4 regions of the Oceanobacillus sp. FSL W7-1309 genome follow, and region 2 is predicted to be linked to each of the others. Evidence: riboswitches for the same ligand, from Rfam matches in the RefSeq annotation. Region 2 holds a riboswitch; each other region holds the start of a gene.
The links. Region 2 has a riboswitch for thiamine pyrophosphate ahead of NST46_RS02385 (3-oxoacyl-ACP reductase). Riboswitches for the same ligand answer to the same signal wherever they lie in the genome.
Positions count from the first base shown of each region.

Region 1: linked by a shared signal. The riboswitch ahead of thiT (energy-coupled thiamine transporter ThiT) and the one ahead of NST46_RS02385 (3-oxoacyl-ACP reductase) in region 2 are both predicted to bind thiamine pyrophosphate.
Region 3: linked by a shared signal. The riboswitch ahead of tenA (thiaminase II) and the one ahead of NST46_RS02385 (3-oxoacyl-ACP reductase) in region 2 are both predicted to bind thiamine pyrophosphate.
Region 4: linked by a shared signal. The riboswitch ahead of thiW (energy coupling factor transporter S component ThiW) and the one ahead of NST46_RS02385 (3-oxoacyl-ACP reductase) in region 2 are both predicted to bind thiamine pyrophosphate.

Region 1 covers NZ_JBBOBX010000002.1:259,787-265,486, reverse strand. Annotated here, with positions in the region: gene NST46_RS13940 (hypothetical protein) at 1-1,109, opposite strand, end outside; gene NST46_RS13935 (general stress protein) at 1,244-1,594, shown strand; gene NST46_RS13930 (hypothetical protein) at 1,693-1,833, opposite strand; gene thiT (energy-coupled thiamine transporter ThiT) at 1,909-2,478, opposite strand; TPP riboswitch at 2,863-2,966, opposite strand; gene NST46_RS13920 (M3 family oligoendopeptidase) at 3,038-4,819, opposite strand; gene NST46_RS13915 (YceI family protein) at 5,128-5,664, shown strand.
Region 2 covers NZ_JBBOBX010000001.1:512,350-518,049, reverse strand. Annotated here, with positions in the region: partial or broken gene NST46_RS02395 (transposase) at 1-119, opposite strand, end outside; gene NST46_RS02390 (LLM class flavin-dependent oxidoreductase) at 607-1,917, opposite strand; gene NST46_RS02385 (3-oxoacyl-ACP reductase) at 1,999-2,751, opposite strand; TPP riboswitch at 2,902-3,001, opposite strand; gene NST46_RS02380 (DNA alkylation repair protein) at 3,257-3,502, opposite strand; gene NST46_RS02375 (hypothetical protein) at 3,670-3,807, opposite strand; gene NST46_RS02370 (hypothetical protein) at 3,832-4,041, opposite strand; partial or broken gene NST46_RS02365 (transposase) at 4,034-5,203, opposite strand; gene hxlA (3-hexulose-6-phosphate synthase) at 5,453-5,700, shown strand, end outside.
Region 3 covers NZ_JBBOBX010000001.1:1,504,777-1,510,476, reverse strand. Annotated here, with positions in the region: gene dnaX (DNA polymerase III subunit gamma/tau) at 1-391, opposite strand, end outside; gene tenA (thiaminase II) at 594-1,283, opposite strand; TPP riboswitch at 1,483-1,585, opposite strand; RNA gene ffs (signal recognition particle sRNA large type) at 1,771-2,036, opposite strand; gene tadA (tRNA adenosine(34) deaminase TadA) at 2,103-2,561, opposite strand; gene NST46_RS06885 (isochorismatase family cysteine hydrolase) at 2,650-3,183, shown strand; gene NST46_RS06880 (glycoside hydrolase family 18 protein) at 3,248-4,534, shown strand; gene NST46_RS06875 (type 1 glutamine amidotransferase domain-containing protein) at 4,676-5,191, opposite strand; gene NST46_RS06870 (Rrf2 family transcriptional regulator) at 5,255-5,695, opposite strand.
Region 4 covers NZ_JBBOBX010000001.1:2,076,441-2,082,140, reverse strand. Annotated here, with positions in the region: gene NST46_RS09895 (ABC transporter permease) at 67-777, opposite strand; gene NST46_RS09890 (ABC transporter ATP-binding protein) at 774-1,622, opposite strand; gene NST46_RS09885 (LytTR family transcriptional regulator DNA-binding domain-containing protein) at 1,797-2,852, opposite strand; TPP riboswitch at 3,091-3,206, shown strand; gene thiW (energy coupling factor transporter S component ThiW) at 3,383-3,868, shown strand; gene thiD (bifunctional hydroxymethylpyrimidine kinase/phosphomethylpyrimidine kinase) at 3,946-4,746, shown strand; gene thiM (hydroxyethylthiazole kinase) at 4,749-5,519, shown strand; gene thiE (thiamine phosphate synthase) at 5,523-5,700, shown strand, end outside.

The DNA of each region.
Region 1 (5,700 bases), on a different contig from region 2:
GCACTCTGCGGGAGATAATCTTGTATTGACTGAACAAGATCAAATAAAAGTGCTGGCGCATTCTCCTCTACTCCTAGAATACTCCCTGAAAATTCAGGGCTTCCCAGAAAGAAGAATCCTGCAATCGGGATCACAGGTCCCATCGCCTTAAATGCAAATACAAATCCATCTGTAATATGATTACTAATGTAATCCAGCGCGTGGTGTCTCCCATATGCAAATGTAATAATCAGTAATAGAACAGCTGCTACTCCCCCAATAAATGCTGCACCATCCCCTCCTTCTAAACCACTCATCCTACCAGAAAGAAGCTTCTCATAAATCATGAAACCTACAACAGCCAATAATGTTAACGGAACAACAAAAGCAAACGTTTTACTCCAAAATGTAACGTGTTTTGTTTGAGCTTTATGATTTGAAGTTGTTGTAGACTGTAATCCTTTTAAATCTTTTTCAATTCGTGCATCGCCCTTTTTTCGAATTCCTTTCCGCAGCAATGCATATGCAAACAGAATGGCTACTCCTCCAGTAACAAGCGATAAAATCATGGCTTTATCAGCAACTGTTGCAATATCAACACCAGCAGATGCAGCAGATAGTCCAGGTGCTACCTGAACAATATAATCCGAGGAAAGTGCCATCCCTTGCCCCGCTAAAGCAATCGCAACGGCTGCTGTCATTGCTGGTAATCCAGAACGTACCGCAGCTGGAACGAGCAACGCGCAAATCAATGGAACTGCAGGAGTGGGCCAGAAGAATAGCGATATAACATAAGTAACCCCTACTAGGACAAAAAAGGAAACATGACCATTCACCATCATTTTCTCGAACGGTTCAACCATCCTTCTGTCTGCTTCTAAATCTCGAAGTGCATGTAATAACGCAAGCATAAAGGTGATAATTAGAAATATATTGAATAGCTCTTGCGCAGCTACTAAATTAGCGCGAAAGATTGTCGTCAGTCCATCTACAATACTCCCAGTGTAAAAACAACCAATAATAAAGGTACCTAATAGTGTCGGAAATACAACACCTTTACGAAATATCATTGTTAAGATAACAATAAGCGTAAATAAGCCATAAAGCACATGGGAAAATGTTAAAACCATTACGTATTCCTCCCTTTTGGATGTGCTATAACCTATGCGTAAAAATCGCGTTATGCGACAGATTCGAACACTGGATGTTTTATTAATTAAACAACGGGTACATAATATATAACTTCAAAAGGAGGAATTTATACATGAAACCATATGTAAAAGAATATGTAGATGAAACACAAATTAAACTTGACATTACGAAATTAAAAACAAAAGGTGTAGCAAGAGACGATATTTATATTCTTACACATGATGATGAAAGAACTGGTCGTCTAGCAGAAGGTGTGGATGCGAATACAATTGGGATGAAAGAGATGGATTTTTCAAGTGCCGTAGGGAATATGTTTAATAGTCAAGGTGATGAATTACGTACGAAGCTGAAGGAGATTGGTGTCACTACTGTAGAAGCAGAAAATTACGAAGAGGATTTGGATGACGGCAAGATTCTACTGATCGTTACCAATCATGATTTCGTAGAAGAAATGCTCGTGTAAATACGTATACAGAAAATCTGACCTCCCAAAAGTCTTAGGAGCATGGGGCATTCCCAACTGCCCATTCTCCCTAAGACTTTTGGGAGATTTTTCTTCTATTATGTGATACCATGTCCTTCCTCCCTATCTGCACAATCATTACAAAATAATTTTCCCTCTTTGTGTACACCATCAAAGAAACCATTCTCACAATAGATTTCTTCCAAACATTCCACACATATACCGATTAACTCTTGCATTACTTTATCTCCTTCCTAAAAAGAATAACCTCTTCTTAAAAGAGGTTATTCTTATGTGAGCGAATGTATAACATTTTACGCAGCATTTAATAATGTTCTTGGCTGCTTGTGGAACAAGAAAAATACAATTACAGTGCTGATAATAAAAGATGGAACCATGTAAGATGCATTATAAATTAATGAATATAACCAAGCTGGCTGCCCTTCGACGGCCGAACCAAAGAACACAATACCCGCCACATAATGAGCGACGAAGCGTAATGCAGAGCCAACGAAAACACCAAGCGTAATATAGGTTAAATACGTCTTCGATTCGCCGGATTTAACAGCCTCCTGAATTTTCTTAGCAAACAAACCAGCAAAGCCAAGTACCGTAAAGGCAATTGCATAATCAATAAATCCTTGTAATGGTTCTAGAACGTAAGCCGTTCCTGTTGCCACTTGCAAAACTCCCCAAAGGAATCCCGAGAGCAATCCCCCTTTAATCCCCCAACGGAACGCAACAATAAAAACCGGGATCATCGCAAACGAAACAGATCCGCCTTGCGCCCAAATTTTAAATGATATTGGAAGGATGTCTAAGAGAAGTGCTAAAGCAGTAAAAATCGCTACCTCTACCAAAAATAACGTACGTTTTGAATTCAATGTTAAGTACTCTCCCTTTTAGAGGCAGTTCAAAAAGTTCGGTAAAAATGACGCATCGCAGGGGATCTTCTGCTAAAATCGCCCACGTCCTGTGAGCAACACAGAAGTCACCAGATCCTGTGGAAGCCTGGTCCGGGGGAGTTACGCCGCCTCGAACTTCGACGCACAGGACGTGCTAGTGTCGGTGTTGCAACAAAGCTTTTCTGTGGGGCGAGTAAACACAGCCCCAGGGCGTTGCAACTGTAGCCGACCTCGGTCCTTTTTATCCTCCTTTTGAACATATACCTTTATCGCATTTTAGACGCAAAAAAGTAATGTCAAGGGAAGCTTTCTGATGGTGACTACAATTAAGTAGTCTGCTTCGCTCACATTACTTTTTTTATTCCATCAAAAAGACTACCATCCCTACGCTAGAATTAACTAACAGGTTCAAAGGGTCTGAACAATAATGTTCACTCTCAGTCAAAACGACTCCCCCTGCAGGCTTTTTCTATTTACTTTTTTGTTACCTGTATTGTACCTTATTTATTTGAATTGAACAAATTAATTACAAAAACAATTATAAACGTTGAAACTCCTTTACATCTTCTACACATAATCCAATAGCACTTTCCCAAAATTCCGGTTTCGTGAGATCAGCATTTAAATGCTTTTTTGCGAGCTCTTCTACTGTCATTCGACCAGTATCTCTTAGTAAGGCAATATAATCATCCTCGAAGCTGCCGCCTTTCTCCTTTGCATACGCGTAAATACCAAGGCTAAATAAATAGCCAAATGTATATGGAAAATTATAAAACGGAACACCTGTAATATGAAAATGTAGTTTAGAGGACCAAAAGTTTGGATCATATTCTTCTAAACTATTACAATAAGCTTCCTTTTGTGCTTCGACCATTAATTCATTTAAGCGCTGTGAAGAAACCATCCCTTGCTTACGCGCTTCATAAAATCGCGTTTCAAATAAAAACCTTGCATGAATATTCATAAAAAAGGCGACACTACGTTGAATTTTGTCTTCCAGTAACGCGAGTTTTTCTTCTTTCGTTTGGGCATTTCTTACAGAAGCATCTGCTACAATCATTTCCGCAAAAGTGGAGGCAGTTTCAGCTACATTCATTGCGTAACGCTGATTTAAACCATTAACATCATTCATCACATGCTGATGGTATGCGTGACCTAATTCATGGGCAAGAGTAGAAATATTTGATGATGTACCTGAATACGTCATAAATATGCGTGTCTGTTCACTATCTGGGAAACTCGTACAAAATCCACCAGGTCGTTTACCTGCACGATCTTCCGCTTCAATCCACCTTTCTTCAAATGCCATTTTTGCAAATCCTGCCATCTTCGGGCTGAACGTTTGAAATTGATCAACAATAAATTTCGCACCTTCTGTATAGCTTGATGTTTTTACAGTCGTACTGACTGGAGCACTGATATCGTAAATACTTAATTTCTCTAAACCGAGTAAATCTGCTTTTTTATTTAAATACGTTACAAAATGCTTTTTATTATTTATAATAGCTGTCCACATTGCATCCAACGTTTCTTTTTTCATCCGGTTTATTGCTAACGGTTCCTTTAAAACATGTTCCCATCCACGGTGTTTGTATGTTTCCAAACGAAAGCCGGCTAAATGATTTAAAGTCTGACTAAATAATGCAGATTGTTCTTCCCAAGCATTACTCAGCTGATCGAAAACATGTTTACGTACCTTACGATCAGGACTTGTTAGTTTATTGGACGCTTGACCTACAGAATAGCTCTTGTGTTCTCCTTTCTCTTCAATTTCCACGGTCATGTTTCCTACGATTGCTCCATACATTTGATTCCAAGCATGATAGCCATCTACCGCTAAATCATTGATTAGTACTTCTTGTTCTTCAGGAAGTTTTTCTTTTGCTTCTGTTCTGTTTTCATCTAAAACAAATGCAATATCCACTAATTCAGGGAGTTGCAATAAGGCTTCCCAACTCGAATCTGGAATTATAATTAACTTTTGATCTAATTTTGTTGTAATAGACCCCATCTCTGCTGATAAAACACTTCGCTGCCCAACTAATATATCGGCTTTCTCATCCTTTACGTTTTGTGCGCTGAGACAGCTTACAAAAGCAGAGGCCTCACGAAGTTTTTTGACTGTCGTTTCTAATTTATGTATAATCTGCACAAATTCAGATTCATAGTCTTCCTCCTGTGGATTAAATTGCTCCACCATCACTGAAAGCCCCTTCATTTCATCTTTTATATTATCAACGTACGCTTGAAATTGTTCTGATTCGCTTCCACCCGGAAATAGTGTATCCAAGTCCCATCTTGGATTTAAAGTCAACTGCATGAAATCTCCCCTTAATTTGATAATTTATCTTTTACCCTATCTTCATATTATAACGAAATTTCAGATGATAATCACGGAATTGGAAAAAATTTATATACTTATTTTTTTACCCCGCTTAAAATCAAGTGCTTTAAAACTAAAAAATGAATGAAGCATGTTTTACCTTCAATTCTTCCGGGAATATACCATAATGAAATGTTAATTTAGTTTTAATTAATTTATTTTTAATTAAAACCAGTTGACATCAGTTGATTATGAATATATACTTAGTAACAGAAAGTAATTATAATAAATGGAGGTAGTTTAATATGGCAAAAACAGTTTGGACCGTTGACCAAGTTCATAGTGAGGTTGGTTTCTCAGTAAAGCATATGATGATTTCGAAAGCAAAAGGAACGTTTGATAAATTTGATGCAGTAATTGAAGCAGATGTTGAAGATATGACAGACGCAAAAATTGAAGTAACAATTGATACAAATAGTATTAACACACGAAATGAGGATCGTGACAATCATTTACGTTCAGCAGATTTCTTTGATGCTGAGAACCATCCGAACATGACATTTGTTGCAACAGACATTAAGAAAACAGCTTCTAATCAATATGATGTTGTTGGTGAATTAACAATTCGCGGAACTACAAAGCCTGCTACACTTGACGTAACGTTTGAAGGACAAAGTAAAGATCCAATGGGCGGAGCAACTGTAGCTGGTTTCAGTGGTACAACAACAATTAACCGTAAAGAATTTGGTTTAACGTGGAACGCAGCAGTTGAAACTGGTGGTGTACTCGTTGGCGAAGATGTTAAAATCCACTTCGAACTTGAACTTCACAAACAAGGATAATCACATAAAGCACAAGTGACTTGCATAAGTTACTTG
Region 2 (5,700 bases):
CTTTGGGGATAATCCTTACTAGGAACATATTTGACGGAGTTACGAATCAAATGAACCATGCATCATTGAACGATTACGTCAGGGAAAATTGCTCGTACTCCTTCTTTCAAACCACTCACTACTTGGGACATAATGTGTGATTTACGTAATACATGACTGACCCAACCTCCTATATAATAAAGGAGCACATACGTGCAAATTTATTATATAGGAGTTATTTTGTGTTTCAGTATCCAGAAATTCTAAGGCTTTATTGCAGGGAGTCACACAGAGTGAGGTGGCTTCGAACTGTGGTCATTCAAGGAATACGATTAGAGAAGTTATTCGGTTAGCGAAAGAGAAAAATAGATTAGTGTAACGGTTAAATATCAATTTCTAAAAGGACCGGTCGGGGTTTGCCTGGTTTTTCTTTTTTCTTATTAATGTAATCGGAACTTATATCCTGTTTAAGTTTCCTCACTTGTTAAATCTATAATAGATTTGCTTAACTACTCATTACCGGATTTATTTTCTTTGTATTCATAATTTCAAGTCCAAGATAACAGGTTGTTTAATTTTGACTGTGCTGCTCTATTTCAATGGCAAAATAATAGTGCAGCACTTTCATTATTTGTTTAACCCTAAATGTTCACGGAAGGTATGACTTTCATAATTCTTTCTGAAAATCCCTCTTCTTTGCATTTCAGGAACAATCAGTTCCACAAAGTCTTCTAAACTGCCGGGTAATGTAGGAGGCATTAGATTAAATCCGTCAGCAACACCAGCTTCAAACCAGACCTCCATTTGATCCACAATTTCTTCGGGTGTACCTATTAGTGTGTGATGTCCACCGCCTGCACTGAGATAACCTAATAATTCTTTTACTGTAGGCTGGGTATCATTGATAATTTCCAGTATTGTTTCGTAACGTCCAACTGGACCAGTAAATTCTTCTACTGGAGGTAATGGAGGGACTGCTTTATCAATTTCCCAATTCGAACAGTCCTGCTGAATAAAGAAACTCAACTGTTTTAAAGCTGTTTCAATAGGTAATTGCTCATCTAAAGCTGCTTTTTTGGCTAAAGCTTCTTCACGTGTATGCCCTACATAAGTTACTAGGCCTGGGAATACTTTAATATGTCTATTGCTGTCTTCGCTTTGTTTAACTTGTTCATCTAATTTTTTATGAAAACTTTTTGCTTGCTTTAAGTTCCACGACACGGAATAGACTGCATCGGCATATTTTGCGGCTAATGCAATGCCTTGTTTAGATGCCCCCGCTTGCATGGATACTGGCTTGCCTTGCGGACTTTTTGGCGTGGTGGATGGGCCATGCACTTTAAAATACGTACCATCGTGATGAAAAGGCTGAATGTTTGATGGGTTTATCAATTTTCTTTCTTCCCGCTGATGCAGAAACGCATTATCATCCCATGAAATAAATAACTTATTCATTAAAGCAGCGAATTCATCTGCCTTTTCATAACGTTTGTCACGAGGAGGCAGCTCTTCCATACTATGATTCAACGCCTCTAAATCAGTCATGGAGGTAACGAGATTCCAGCCAACACGCCCTTTTGTAATATGGTCTAAGCTTAAGAGCTGCCGGGAAGCTGTGAAAGGATTAGAAAAAGTGCTTGAAATTGTTGCAACTAATCCAACATGATTTGTCACTTGGGAAATAGCTGTTAAATTGACTACTGGATCAAACCAAAATGCTGGCATATCACTGGCATGTTTAGCCGGAAATGATTGATTATCAGCAAAAAATACTGCATCAAAATAACCTTTTTCCGCAACCTGTGCTAAAGATTGATAATAAGAAATCTCCCCAATATGTTCAATGCTTGAGTCAGGCATTAACCAAGCAGCTTGATGGTGTCCGCAACCATACAGCAAAACACCTAAATGCAGTTGTCTTTCTTTCGTTTTTGTCATTTATTTACACCTCAACATACATCATTATTAACTGTCTTGTACATTCCGTTTTTGAAGGATCAGCTATCGTATTTTAAGCTATTAGTTCATTGTTAAACCGCCGTCTATTGTGAAATTTTGCCCTGTAATACCGTCAGCATTTTCTGAAGATAAATAAGCGACCATATTGGCTACATCTTGAGGTGTGGTCACTTTCTTCAATGGCGTTGATTGAGCAATTAAATCGAATACTTCTGGTGTTGTAACGGCACTCGCGTTAGTTGTTTTTAATAATCCACCTGAAACTACATTCGCTTTTATGCCATATACACCTAATTCGGCAGCGATATTACGTGTAAAACCGATTAATCCAGCTTTTGCTGTTGTATATTCATGGTAGGGTACAACAGGATTTTGATATAAATTTGTACCAATGCTTATAATACTTCCATTTTGTCGTTCAATAAATTGGGGGATGACGCTTTGAACGACATTAAATGCTGCTTTTAACGTACCATCCAGTTGTTTTTGATAATCTTCCCATGTAAGTTCTGTGAAGGATTTTTGTTTGGTTGGATCAAACTTGAAATCTATTAATGCATTATTGACGACAACATCTATTTGGCCAAAATATTCCGTTGCTTTTTTTATCAATTCATCTACTTCTTTACGATTTGTTACATCAGCCCGAATGGCAATAGCATTCTCTTCACCAATCTCAGAAACGAGCTTCTCAGCAGCTTCTTTGCTTTGATAGTAGTTGATAACCACTTGAAATCCTTGCTGTGCCAATGTCTTTGCAATAGTTGCCCCTAACCCTCTGCTGCTGCCTGTTACTAATACTGTTCTAATCATCCTAACCACTCCTATACTATTAATTTAGCGTGAAACTTACATCATAAAAATGATAGATAAAATAAAAAATACGCAACCTTCCCATAGGAAAGCTGCGTAAAAACAAATAACTACATATTAAGAATAAGGCATAAATGTTCTTTAAGTATGTATTTAGAGTTTACACTTTCCTACGCTAGTTTCAACTAGTTCAGGTTCAAAGGGTTTGAGTAATACTCATCTCAGTTAAATAACACCCCTAGTGCATATAATTAAGTTATATCCATATGTTATAATCTTTAGAAATTTATGTCAAGGGAATAGGGATGGTTAACGTAATTTTATGATTTTTTGCTATAAAAACGTGATTGTTTTTTTATTCAATTTATACTCTTGATCATAATGGATTCATATTTATAATCGATCATTAATTAACAGAGTTTAGGTTCCTTAAAAGGTTTGTTCAAATAAATGTTTTCTCAACAACAAAAAATCATTAGGGTCGCAGCAGACACACATACAAACATTAAAAACCTGCATATTTAGCAAACTGTTCAAATGTATTTTCATTCTCTATCAAACCACATATCCCACATTGAATACGGTATTTTGGCCCCTTATACATCTGATGGAACATTTCCGTACTCTCATCTGTATAACTTTCCAGTAATTCTCCAGTTTTTGCGTCTAGTTTAACAGGTATTGCGATTTGCTCAATGAGATTAAAGCGGGATTTATTTGTTTTGCAATTTGGACAACGGTATGGCTTGATCCGTATTGCACCTCCATATGTCTTTTAGTGATGACAGTCATTTTCTGATTTTCATGTTTATTGTGGCCTATTTGCTTTTTATTATTCGGGAAACTGTTTGTTTGGGAGTTTTGTTTTGGTTAATGAGCTTCTAAGACAACGTGTGGTGGATATTTATATACAACTTGTTAGTATCTTTCACTATAGCCGATAAGGATGAATGAAACGTTAAAGTCACTTTTCGATAACATTTTTTCAATGGTTCCCTCTTTCAGTTCATTGGCCAAGTCTAAAATATCGGTAACGGCCTGTTTCAATTCACTCACCTGATTTTGAAGCCGTTGCAGTTCCTACAGTTGCGCCGACGATAAATCCGTTTCCTGTTGCCACTTGACGAGTTGCCTTTCGTAGATCGGCGCAAATTCAAGCTGTTCCGTGTAGGATCGGATGACACGGTTGACTGTGGCATCGTCTAATATATGCGGTTTAGAACGGGCTGCCAATTTGGTTCTGGTTTCATTGATTCTCACCTTTCCTTCGAATGGATATGAATTATTCATTCGGAATAACCTCCAATTGAGCCAACTCTTGGATAATGGCATCCATGTTAACTGATTCCGGATATTTGTTAAATTCGTAATGCCCGTAAAAATTAATATGCTGCCATGCAACGGGGGAAATGCGTTTCAATACATCTGAATTGAGGGCTTCCCTGTCTCTGTATTCTAGCATATTGGATAATAGACTGGCATTGTAAAAAATGATGCAATTGGCGATGAGACGACTGCATTCGTCCCAAATTTGTTGGTCTTATTCTGTTTTGAAACGGAGTTTACCAAAGTTCGCATAGGATACGGCTCGCTTTAATTTATGATAACTTTCACCCCGATTCAGGGTACGTTGCACATTTTGACGTAGGGGTGGGGAGTCTATATAATTCAGAAGGTACAAACTCTTGATGATGTTATCGTACTCCCACAAGGCCCGCATGGTTTTGTTTTTGCGGGCGTAAGCACTTAGTTTCCCAATGATAATACTCTGTGTTGTAGATTTCAATGCAAGTGACAATAGAATACGCTGGATATTGTCCCATTCCTCAATAATCAGCTTCGTATTGATTTTTCGAACAGGTTTGATGAGGACATCCCCGTATTGGCTCGGGTGTTTGAATCCGGATAACGACTTGCTCACGGTACGATAGATATCCTTGTAGCGGAGTGCAAAATCATAATCAAAAGAGTGAAGAATGGCGAAATTCACTTCATTGGTTCCATGGGTGTCGGTGGAATGCACATCCGGTCGGATATCGGTTGTATTGTTGTATAAAATATCGAACACGTAATGACTTTTATGCTCATTTGCGCCAATGACTCGGGCATTGATGGGAATATGATTGGCCACCGCTGTATAGGAAACGATCCCCTTATTTAAGCCGAAATATTTGGGGGAATGACGGGAGCGCATCGTATGGATCCTCGTCTCAAATTTCTGCCCGTCACTGCTCGAATGAATGACCTCATTAATGTCAAAGTGGTGAAAGATCGGCAGCCTTCGAACAGCATTACTGATGCGATCATTGGCTTCTTTTAAGGTTTCCAATCGTATAAAGTTCTCAGATGTAGCCGCAAGCAGGGGATAACCGATGTCGGAGATTTCACCCATTCTCCCCAACCCCATATTGGTGCCCCAAGCAATCAGACAAGCAATTAAAACCCGATCATCCCTGGCTCGTTTCGCTTAACGCCCCAAGATAAATTTGGCATACATGTCACTCCCCCTCCTATTTTACCCAATAGTATACTTTTTAGCACTATATGTGGTAAAAGTGCGTACTTTTAATTTCGCAACATAATGAGTATACTAAACAACGTGCTAGTGAGTAAATAGATTTTCAAAAGGAAACATTTGCCCATGTCTATTGACAGCCACTTAGTACAACAAATTAAAATATTCTATAAGGAGTGAGTATAAATGAAATTACAATTAGCATTAGATCTTGTCGATATTCCCGGAGCAATTGAATTAGTGAAAGAGGTAGAAGAGCATATTGATGTTGTAGAAATTGGTACACCTGTGGTGATCAATGAAGGTCTTAAAGCAGTGAAAGAAGTAAAAGCTGCATTTCCTAACTTAACCGTATTAGCTGATTTAAAAATTATGGATGCAGCTGGATATGAAGTAAGCCAAGCATCTGCTGCAGGCGCTGACATCATTACGAT
Region 3 (5,700 bases), 990 kb from region 2:
TCATGTGTACCTCATCAATGATGTACACTTTATATGGTACTGCGCTTGAAGCATACTTTACCTTGTCTCGGATTTCACGAATATCATCGACACTCGTATTGGATGCAGCATCAATTTCAATAACATCTGAAATCGAGCCATCCAAAATGCCACGACATGCATCACATTCATTACATGGTTCTTTGACTGGTGCATGCTCACAGTTAATTGTTTGGGCAAAAATCTTGGCAGCACTTGTTTTCCCTGTTCCTCTTGGCCCAGAGAATAAATAAGCATGCGAAAATTTATCTTGTACAATCGCATTCTGCAGTGTTCTCGTAATATGTGTTTGTCCTACGACATCCTCAAAAGTTCTTGGACGCCAAACGCGATATAAAGCTTGATAGCTCATAATACAGATTCCCCTCTATGATCTATTTCTAATTATACCCGATTTTAGGGGTGAATGTGAACCAAAACAGGGTTAAATATATTTTTTGTAACCTTCATCTGGAGTTACTGTCACATTTCGTTATAGGTGGAGAGGATTTGTTTGTTCTATGGGACTAAGAAACCAGGATGGCATATCATCAGCCACCCTGGTTTTTATAATTTTAAACAGATGCCGGATTCGTTGCTTTTTCCGAAAGCCATGTTTCAAACGTATAGGACATCTCCCAAAATGCGAGCTCATATTCTTTCGCAAGAATAAACTGCTCTTTGATTTTCTCTTTTTCTGTTTCACTTGCCTTTTCCGCTAATCCATCGAGCAGGTCAATCATTTCCTGTGTGGACTCTTGGAACCACTCACTACCATACGTGTTCAGCCAATTTTGGTAAATTTCTTCTTTCGGTTTTGCGTCCTTGTAAGTCAAACCAATATCAGCATATAACCAGTAACATGGTAGCATTGCAGCTACAATTTGAGCTAAACTTCCGGACAACGATGCACGGTACAAATGCGATGTATAAGCATAGGCAGTTGGTGCAGGTTTAAAATTCTCAATTTCTGCATTGGTAATCTTTAAAATCCCTGCATGCTCCTTATGCACTGTTAGCTCTGCTTCTGCTGTTTTCTTTGCTTTTTCTGCCAGCTTAGCAGCAACATGAAAATCATCTGAATGTGCAGCCGCAAAAGCATGCACCTTGCCGTAATGCTTCAAATAATAGATATCCTGCAGAATATAATTTTTGAATGTTTCCAGTGGCAAATCACCACTTACAATACCCTGTACAAACGGATGATCTAGACTTAATTTCCAACTCTCTTTCGTAGCCTCTCGCAATAACTCTGAAAAACGCATAGAAAATTCCTCCCCTAATTTTGTTTAATAGCCTACTTCTACTACAACTTCATTGGTAATATTAAAAATAAACGGCTAGTCTTCTCTTATTTTTGCAATAATATCCATCAAAACATCTCCTTTCTATAAATTTAGAATGAAGAACAAAAAAACCACCCCGAAATGGAGTGGTTTTATATACAGTTACAGAATTATGTATACGTCACCAGCTCCACTTCCCTACGCTGGTACTAGCCAGTTCAGGTTCAAAGGGATCAAGAAATGAATCTTATCTCAGCCAAATGGCACCCCTAGTGGATTTTTTATATTCTATTTCTATCTTATTCCATTTTTTCATAAAAGTAAAATAATTCGTACGAAAAAAATCCCAACATCCAACTCTTATCCATATGGCATGCAGCTTAGAAAGATTTTTTCTAGGTGAATTTAAAAACACTCTTTCAAATGCTTTATAGCGTTTAAAAGAGTGTTTGATTGCATTATGTAGCCGTGCACCCACTTTCGATGTGACGACCCTATGCGTTACTTAAGTTCATGGCTCGGCCTAGGCTTCCCCACGGCACACAGAAAATTCCACTTACTGCTGCTTCCTTCCGGACCTGACAGGGTTCATGGGTTCCTGTTGCGTAGGACCCGGGCGTCAACACCACTCCCTTAAGGCAGACCATAAAATCGCCACACCTAGAGTGGGAATTCAGCCTCGCTATAGCGGATTGCGAGTACAGGGCACCGCTACCTCCCCACCTAGCACGGTATTTACCATTATAGCGAAATTATCGACAAAATGCAACATCAAAAGCGGATACGCCCGGTTTACGACTATTTTTTTCTTTTTCGAAGTGCTCGAAAGAAATCCGTTAGTAATGCAGCACACTCTGTTTGTAAAACACCTGCCGTTAATTCAACCTGATGATTAAAGCGAGGTTCATTCAATAAATTCATTAATGTGCCCGCACATCCTGCCTTCGGATCAGTTGCTCCATATACAACACGTTTAATTCGCGATTGGACAATAGCACCTGCACACATCGGACATGGCTCCAATGTAACGTAGAGCGTACAATCCTCTAGTCGCCAGCTTCCAATCTTTTCATTTGCTTCTTGAATGGCAACAAGCTCAGCATGGGAAAGCGTCGTTTGCGAGGATTCTCGCAAGTTATAGCCCCTTGCAATGATTTCATCGTTATATACGATAACCGCACCAATTGGAACCTCATTTAATGTTAAAGCTTTTTGGGCTTCTTCAATTGCCGCTTCCATAAATTTTACATCACTCATATTATCACAACACTTTGTTTTAAAGTTTGAATCAATCCAAAAGAGGAAATACTGTTAAGTAGTCATACCGAATAAAGGAGACTCATAAATGGATACATCATTAAATAACACTGCTGTACTATTTGTCGATATTATCAACGATTTTGACTTTGATGGCGGTGATGATTTATATCGAAATACGAAAGCAATCCTCCCGAACCTCATTAAGCTGAAGAAATTCGCCAAAGAAAAAAATCTACCTACAATTTATGTTAATGACCATTACGGATTATGGCAAGCAGACTTTCATAAAATTATTGAAAACTGTAAAAATGATAGAAGCAAGGAAATTATTGAGGCACTCGCACCAGAGGAAGATGATTACTTTCTTATTAAACCACAGCATTCTGCCTTTTTCCAGACGCCATTGCAATCTTTGCTTACAGATTTAAAACGAAGCCATCTCCTAATGGCTGGTATTGCCGGAGACATTTGCATTCTTTTTACTGCCAAGGATGCGTATATGTACCAATTTGGAATGCACGTTCCTGCAAATTGCATGGCGTCCGAAGCAAAGGAGAACAATGATTATGCATTATATTTAATCCGTTCTGTTATGAAGGCAAATATCGACCCACTTTAAGTCATATAGCTGACCTCCTTCACATAAGTTGAAATGAGAAACTGTTTTGAAGGAGGAAGTTCTCTTGCAAATTCATGTTGTTACAGAAGGGGAAACATTAACTTCAATCGCTAATACATATAATACAACTGCTGTCGCCATTACGAATGCCAATGAACTAGATGCTCCAAATGATCTCGTCATCGGGCAAGCACTGGTCATCCCCATTTTTGGTCAGTTTTACTTTGTTCAACAAGGTGATAGCCTTTATTCCATTGCCAACCGATTTGGGATGACCTATCAGGAACTAGCAACGATTAATAATATTTCACCAGAGATGACACTTCCTATTGGCTTGCGGATTTACATTCCGCCTCGTGCTAAGCGAGCGATTACATCGTATGCTTATATTGAACCCTTTGGTGATACGGTTTCTGAAACCTTGGAAAATGCTGCTGCTAAAAATTCTCCTTATCTAACTTTCCTTGCATTATTTAGCTATCGAGTCAATCGCGATGGTTCATTGACTTCACCACCCATCGGGAATCTACAGGAGATTGCCGCAAACACAGATACAGCAATGGCAATGGTTGTGACAAATTTGGAAGGACCTGGGTTTAGTGATGAGCTTGGTCATATCATTTTAACCGTACAAGCGGTTCAAAATACGCTATTGGATAACATTGTGAATACAGCGCAGACACAAGGATTTACCGATATCCACTTTGACTTTGAATTTCTGCCATCTGATGATCGGGAAGCATACAACGCATTTCTGCGTAAAGCAAAGGAGCGATTTTCTCAGGAAGGCTTACTCTTATCTACTGCACTCGCGCCAAAAACAAGCGCCACTCAAACAGGGCAGTGGTATGAAGCTCACGATTACGCTGCTCATGGGGAAATAGCAGATTTTGTTGTATTAATGACTTATGAATGGGGCTATAGCTACGGTCCTCCGATGGCTGTTTCGCCAATTGATCAAGTTCGTAATGTTGTTGATTACGCCTTAACAGTTATTCCCGTAGATAAAATATTATTAGGCCAAAATTTATATGGATACGATTGGACGTTACCCTTTGTTGAAGGTGGAGAAGCTGCTCGTGCCGTAAGTCCACAGCAAGCGATTGCAATTGCCAGGGAAAATAATGCTGTCATTCAATATGACACGAGCGCACAGGCGCCATTTTTCACGTATACAGATGCAGAGGGGAATGAACACGAGGTATGGTTTGAAGATGCCAGATCAATTCAGGCAAAATTCGATATGATTCGAGAACTCGACCTACTAGGTATTGCATATTGGAAGCTAGGTCTAGCCTTTCCACAAAATTGGCTTTTACTAGACGATCAATTTACGATAACCAAACTATAATAGAATATGTACTAGATTAACATCGCCAAGAAGATCGAAAAGACCGTCTCCATTTGATTAGAGACGGTCTTCCTATTTTTACATATTGTTAATTGTGGTTTCCTTTTCCGTTATCTAACAATAGACTCCCACTTTTAATTCTTACTTGAGCAGCTTCAAAGCTTCACGATTAAAAGCTGGAATATCATCTGGCTGACGACTTGTCACAAGCTGATCCTGACAAACGACTACTTCTTTATCGACAACCTTGGCTCCTGCATACTCCATATCAACTTGAATCGATTTGTAGCCTGTTGCATCTCGGCCCTCTAACGCTTTCGCTGTAATTAACAGCTGTGGTCCATGACAAATTGCAAATACAGGTTTTTTCGCATCCATGAAACCTTTAGCAAACTTAACAAAACGATCATCCGCCCGTAAAATATCTGGTGAAAAGCCACCAGGGATGAATAATGCATCAAAATCATCGACATTTACATCCTCGATACCATGGTCAATCGTTAACGTAGTTTCCTTGTTTTTCCCTGTTACTTTATTGCCCTTTTCTTTTTCAATCGTGATTACTTCATGCCCAGCTTCTTTAAAAGCCTCTGCTGGTTCTGTATATTCCACATCCTCAAACATATCGGTAATGACGGTTGCTATTTTTTTACCCATTGCTCATCCGCTCCTTATGATTTGATTCATAAAGAGTCTTCCCTTTGTAAGGAAAATAAAACATCACCGATCCATGCCCATTAATGCTCGCAATTCCTCTTCATTCGAAATTAGATCTTGAACCGTATATTCATCAAGCACCTTAAAAAAAGCATACAAGGCTTTATTTAATGCGTGTTTCAAGGTACATGCTGGGGTAATCACACAATGATTTGTTCCCTTATCAAAGCATTCAAGTAAATTAAAATCACTTTCGAGGCTCCGAACAAGTAAACCTACGTTGATTTCCGATGCAGGCTTTGCCAGTCGGATGCCACCATTTCTCCCTCTAATTGTTTCGAGTAAGCCCATTTTGTTCAATTCAAAGACAATTTTTCCTAAATGATGCTGCGAGATGTTAAAAACCTCTGAGATTTCCTTAATACTAGCAAGCTCATCATTCGGTTTTGTACCTGTATAAATTAAAACGCGCAATGCGTAATCCGTATACTTCTTTAATTGCATGAATG
Region 4 (5,700 bases), 1.6 Mb from region 2:
CAATATAATCCGTTGCTTTTCATAAAAATAGAACTGGGGAAATGAATTCCCCAGTTCTATTTAACCTTACTCATCCAACTCTCGCTTTTTAAATACGATGACAGTGGCAATCATTCCCACAACTACCCAAGCTGCAATGATACCTAAATTACCTAGGACATCTCCAAATCCTGAACCGGCCTCAACAGCTGTTGCTAGCTCGATCAATTGGATATTTGGTAAATAGTCGATGACAGACAGGATAGGATACTCTTCAGCGAAAGGACGAAACATAGATCCAAATCCAAAAATAAACATAACTGGTAAAATGAGTACAGAAGCTTCCATTAAGGTTCTAGAGATCAATCCCATCAATGTTCCTAAAGCAATATAAAACAAGCTAGATACAACAATTGCGATTGCTACAATCCCCATATTTGCTGGCTCATAGCCTGTCAGCATCGCACATAGAATAATCGTTATAACAGTTAATATAAAGGTTACTAAACTTTTACCGCCAAGAATTTCTGGTATAGTTGCTGGCGAAAGCATCAAACCGCGTAATGTGTTTTTCTCTTTTTCTTCTGCTATAATGGAACATTGCAGGAATGCTGTAACGATGGCTAAGGTCAAGTTAATTACTACATAGTGAACTTCTACTGTAAGATTATCCATTCGACCATAAAAAAATGCAAAAATGAGCGGCATTAAAATTGTTGTCGATACATACATATTTTTATATAAATCCTTCATATCCTTTTGAAAAATTGCCATGACACGTTTCATTGAAAAAGTCATACTAATTCCCTCCCTGTTACTTCTACAAAAATATCTCCTAATGTTGGTTCATTTGAATGGATGGAAACGATCTGATCGGTTGATAGGTACTTATATATTTCATCCGCGCCTTTCGAACCACCTGGTAAACTTAATTCGCGTCCATCTTTTAATTCAACTGTTACAGAGGAATCCGAAAATTGTCTGCGAAGAACTTTCGGCTCATCGAGCAACTGTATTTTTCCTTTATGCAAAAATGCAACGCGTTTACACAGTGTTTCCGCTTCACTCATATCATGTGTGGTCAAGAAAATGGTTGTTCCTTTTTCATTCAATTTGCGGAGTCCATCATGAATATGCTTTGAGTTCACTGGATCTAAAGCAGATGTTGGTTCATCTAAAAACAACAATTCCGGCTCATGCAGGAAGGCCCTTGCTAACGTGACACGCTGCAGCATTCCTTTTGAAAGCTTTGAAACTACCTTTTTCGTATCCTCCGTCAAATTAACCATCTCTAACACTTCACTAATTCGTTTCGATGGCACATTATAAAGCTCACAATACAATTTCAGATTGTCATAAATTGATAACCGCTGATACAATCCACTATTATCTGTAATAACACCAATTCGTTTTCGATAGGATGGCTTATTTAATGAAGCAACAGGCAAATTAAATACGGTCGCATCTCCAGATGTTTGCATCAATTGTCCAGTTAATATTTTTATAGTTGTCGTTTTTCCAGAACCACTCGGTCCTAAAAATCCAAATGTCTCTCCTTTTTTTACTTGAAAGCTTACATCTTCCAATGCAGCTTTATTACCAAAAATCTTTGCTAATGATTTCACTTCAATAATGTTTTCCAAAATTCTTCCTCCCCGTAGATCTCGTTTGTTTGTGACTCTAGAATAAATGGAAAGCGAAGGGAAATCAGCATATTTCCTATGAAAAGAGTATTTTTCAAGGTGAATGGCGCATTTTTAACGCTCAATTATCCGAGTTGCAAGTCTTGATATTTCTACTTTTTCGATGAACGGAGCTTATTTAAGGCCGAGTAGATCTTTTAATTCCGCCATTTTTGTTTTAGACAGCGGAACCTGCGACTTTTCCTTGTCATCCAAAATCAAACTATAACTATTTCGAGTCCATGTGATCACTTCACGAACCTTTTGTAAATTTACAATATACGAGCGGTGACATCTGAAAAATCCAAAATGCTGCAGGCGCTCTTCTAAATTCGTTAAGGTGAGTGAGCTTGGAAATGCTTCCCCTTTTATGTAAATATTTGCTTGACCATCATTGCTTTCAATATAATCAATCTCAGGGGGGTCAAATAAAACAATTTTATCGTTAACTTTCGTTGGAATTTTATTCAATTGAATTGGCTTTGTGTCTTTTTCATTATCTGTTTCTTCTGCTGGAATTAATTCTGTATCTCTTTCCTCTGTATCTTCCTCTGTTTCCGTCTCAATAATTCGTAAACCATCTTCATCCAATCGATAAACACGATCAGCAACCGTGACGGCACTTTCCATATTCCCAGTTAGAACAAGTATACTTTTATCTTCTTCTTGTATCTTTCTTGTAATATTAATAAATACACGTTTTGTCTCCATGTCTACATTCAAATCAGGCTCCTCAAAAACAAATAAAGAAGGATCCTGAATCAATAAACGTCCATATTGTACACGTTTCATTTCCGAAAATGTTAAATCTCTAATTCTCTTGTTTTTCTTTCCTTCCAGCTGTGTTAGATGGATAACTCGTTCAAACGTTTGTTTAACTTCATATAAGTCATAAAAAAATCGAAAATACTCAGAAACCGTTAATCTCTCATACATCCCATCTTCAAAAAAGCAAATACCAACTTGATGTAAAAATCCTCGCTTGTTTTCTGCAATAGTTACTTCCTTTACACGGATTTCCCCATTTACAATGGGGATTTTTCCGAGAATCATATTTAAAAGCGTGCTTCGAACATTTAGCGTTGAATAAATGGCAGTAATCTCCCCTTCAGCAATTTCTAAATTAAAAGCAGGAAATAGCTGTGTATCCTTTTCATGTTTTTCTATGTTTTTCATAGTTAAAATTGTCATTCTATCAGCCTTTCTTTAATACTTTTTTATATGTATCCTTTTATTCATTGTTATCTCCCATTACACAATAAAAAGTGCAATCACGTTCCGCTAAATCAAGAGTATGTACCATTTTTTTCGTAACGCTTCTACTATATAATTAGCAGACTACATTAGTTATACCATGTTTTCCATGTTAATAATGACAAAAGTTAAAAAATTTGTTAAGCTTAGAGATGAATTTACAATTCTATCGCATTTAAACTACTAGGGGTGCCCAAAAAGCGTGGGCTGAGAGGGAAGCGTGTATCATTTCCCGACTCTTATGGACCTGATCTGGTTAATACCAGCGGAGGGAAGTAGTCTGACATATGTCTAAACTATTTTTCACACGTATCAAGCTAGGTCCTAATGGATCTAGCTTTTTTTACGTCCAGTTCTAGCTCCGTGTCCGTAGCTGAACTCCAAAATTCAGGAAGCAGCAATTGCTATAAAGAAGCGTACTGGTTTACATCACTGCTTTTTGTGATACCCCAGAAATGGAGGACTTGATGAATCGAACACGTTTATTAACTACGATGGCAGTATTTATTGCAATTGGGACAATCACCGCTCAACTAATATGGTTTCCCGCTGGAATTGCTAGAGCCTATCCTGTCCAGCATGCAATTAATGTCATGGCAGCTGTTACGCTTGGACCAGGTCCAGCTGTCGTTATCGCTTTTATGATTAGCTTACTTCGCAATATGCTCGGACTAGGGACATTATTAGCATTTCCCGGTGCGATGGTTGGCGCCTTTTTAGCAGGTTATCTTTATAAAAAATCCAGCAAGAAATCATTAGCCGCTATCGGTGAAGGCGTTGGAAGCGGGATTTTCGGTGCACTTTTCGCTGTCCCATTTGCTTACATTTTTATGGGAAGTTCTGCCGGAGCATTCGCCTTTATCCCACCATTTCTCGTTAGTAGTATTACTGGTTCTATTATCGGCTTATTTATCGTATCCAGGGTTTCAAGTAAACGTTTAATTCGTAATTAAATTGCATGATTTATAAAAGGATTTGAAAGAACAACACTTATATGTGAGGTATCTTCTGAAAGGATGGTGTATAACCAATGAAACAAGTAGCATGTGCACTTACAATTGCCGGTACAGATCCAAGTGGCGGTGCAGGTATCCACGCTGATTTAAAAACATTTCAAGAGCTGCAAAGCTATGGGATGTCCGTAATTACTTCGGTTGTGGCTCAAAATACAACAGGTGTTCAAGCCGTTCACCATGTACCAATTGAAATAATTGAACAGCAATTAGACTCCGTGATTTCCGATATGCCTATTCACGCACTGAAAACTGGAATGATCGCCAATCAGGAGATGATGAAAGTTATCCAGAAAAAAATAGCAGCACTTCAAGTTCCATATGTCATGGACCCTGTTATGGTTGCAACGAGCGGAGATGCTTTAATCGAAGAAGAGGCACGTGATTATTTACGCAAACAGCTTTTACCCCTGACAACACTTGTAACACCGAATATTCCAGAAGCTGAATTTCTTATTGGAGAAACGATTAAAACAACAGATGATATGAAACAAGCTGCAGAACTGCTTGTGAAGGAATTCGGTGTTGGTGCTGCTTTAATCAAAGGCGGACACAGAGAAGGGGAAGCAATTGATTTCCTTCATGATGGTTCAAATATACACAGCTTCTCAGCAGAGCGAATTGATACTAAGAACACACATGGGACTGGCTGTACGTATGCAGCAGCAATTACTGCCTATTTAAGTAAAGGTTTGTCTTTGTATGACGCTGTTAAGAATGGAAAGGATTTTGTCACGGCGGCAATTAAGTATTCATTCGACCTTGGAGCTGGGAGTGGTCCAACAAACCATTGGGCAATACGAAAGGATAAGTGCTAAACATGAATCCAACAATTATTAAAAGTGTACGGGAAAAAACACCGCTCATTCATCATTTAACGAACCAGGTTGTCATGAATTTTACTGCAAATGGACTGTTAGCCTTTGGTGGCGCCCCTGTAATGGCAAAAGCCGAAGAGGAAGCAAAGGATATGGCTTCTATTGCGGATGGTCTTTTAATAAATATCGGTACCTTAACAGCAAAGGATCTAGATGCAATGATTCTTGCTGGTAAAAAGGCAAATGAAAAAGGAATTCCCGTTGTACTTGACCCAGTAGGTGTTGCTGCAACGACATTTCGTACAACTGCTGTTAAACAAATTTTAAAAGAGGTAAAGCCTACTGCTATTAAAGGAAATGCTGGTGAATTAGCACATCTGGTCGATATCCCTTGGCAAACAAAGGGCGTGGAATCGCTTGGTGAGGGTAATGTTGAAGATATCGCTCGCAGCGTCGCACTGGAATACAAAACGACCGCTGTTGTTACAGGTAAAATAGACATTATTTGCACCGGAAAATCCTGCATGGAGAATCATACTGGGCATCCAATTCTATCTAAAGTAACAGGTGCTGGTTGCTTGCTAGGTTCCATACTAACCGCCTGCTTAACAACGGATGACCCAATTGAAGAACAGGTACTCACAGCTGTTCATTTTTACGGATTAGCCGCCTCCCATGCAGCCGCAAGTCCGTCAGTGAACGGGTCAGGAACATTTATAGCTCCATTTATCGACGCACTTTCATTAGAACCAGAACAACTGGAGGGAAAATAAAACATGTCATTTCCAATGAAGCCATCCTTACGAAAGTATTTTATTATGGGCAGTCAAAATTGCGACCGTAATCCTGGAGATATACTGGAAGCTGCAGCTAAGGCTGGAATAACAGCATTTCAGTTTCGAGAAAAAGGTCCTTCATCACTTAACGGTAATGCGAAATTGGAATTAGGTAAAG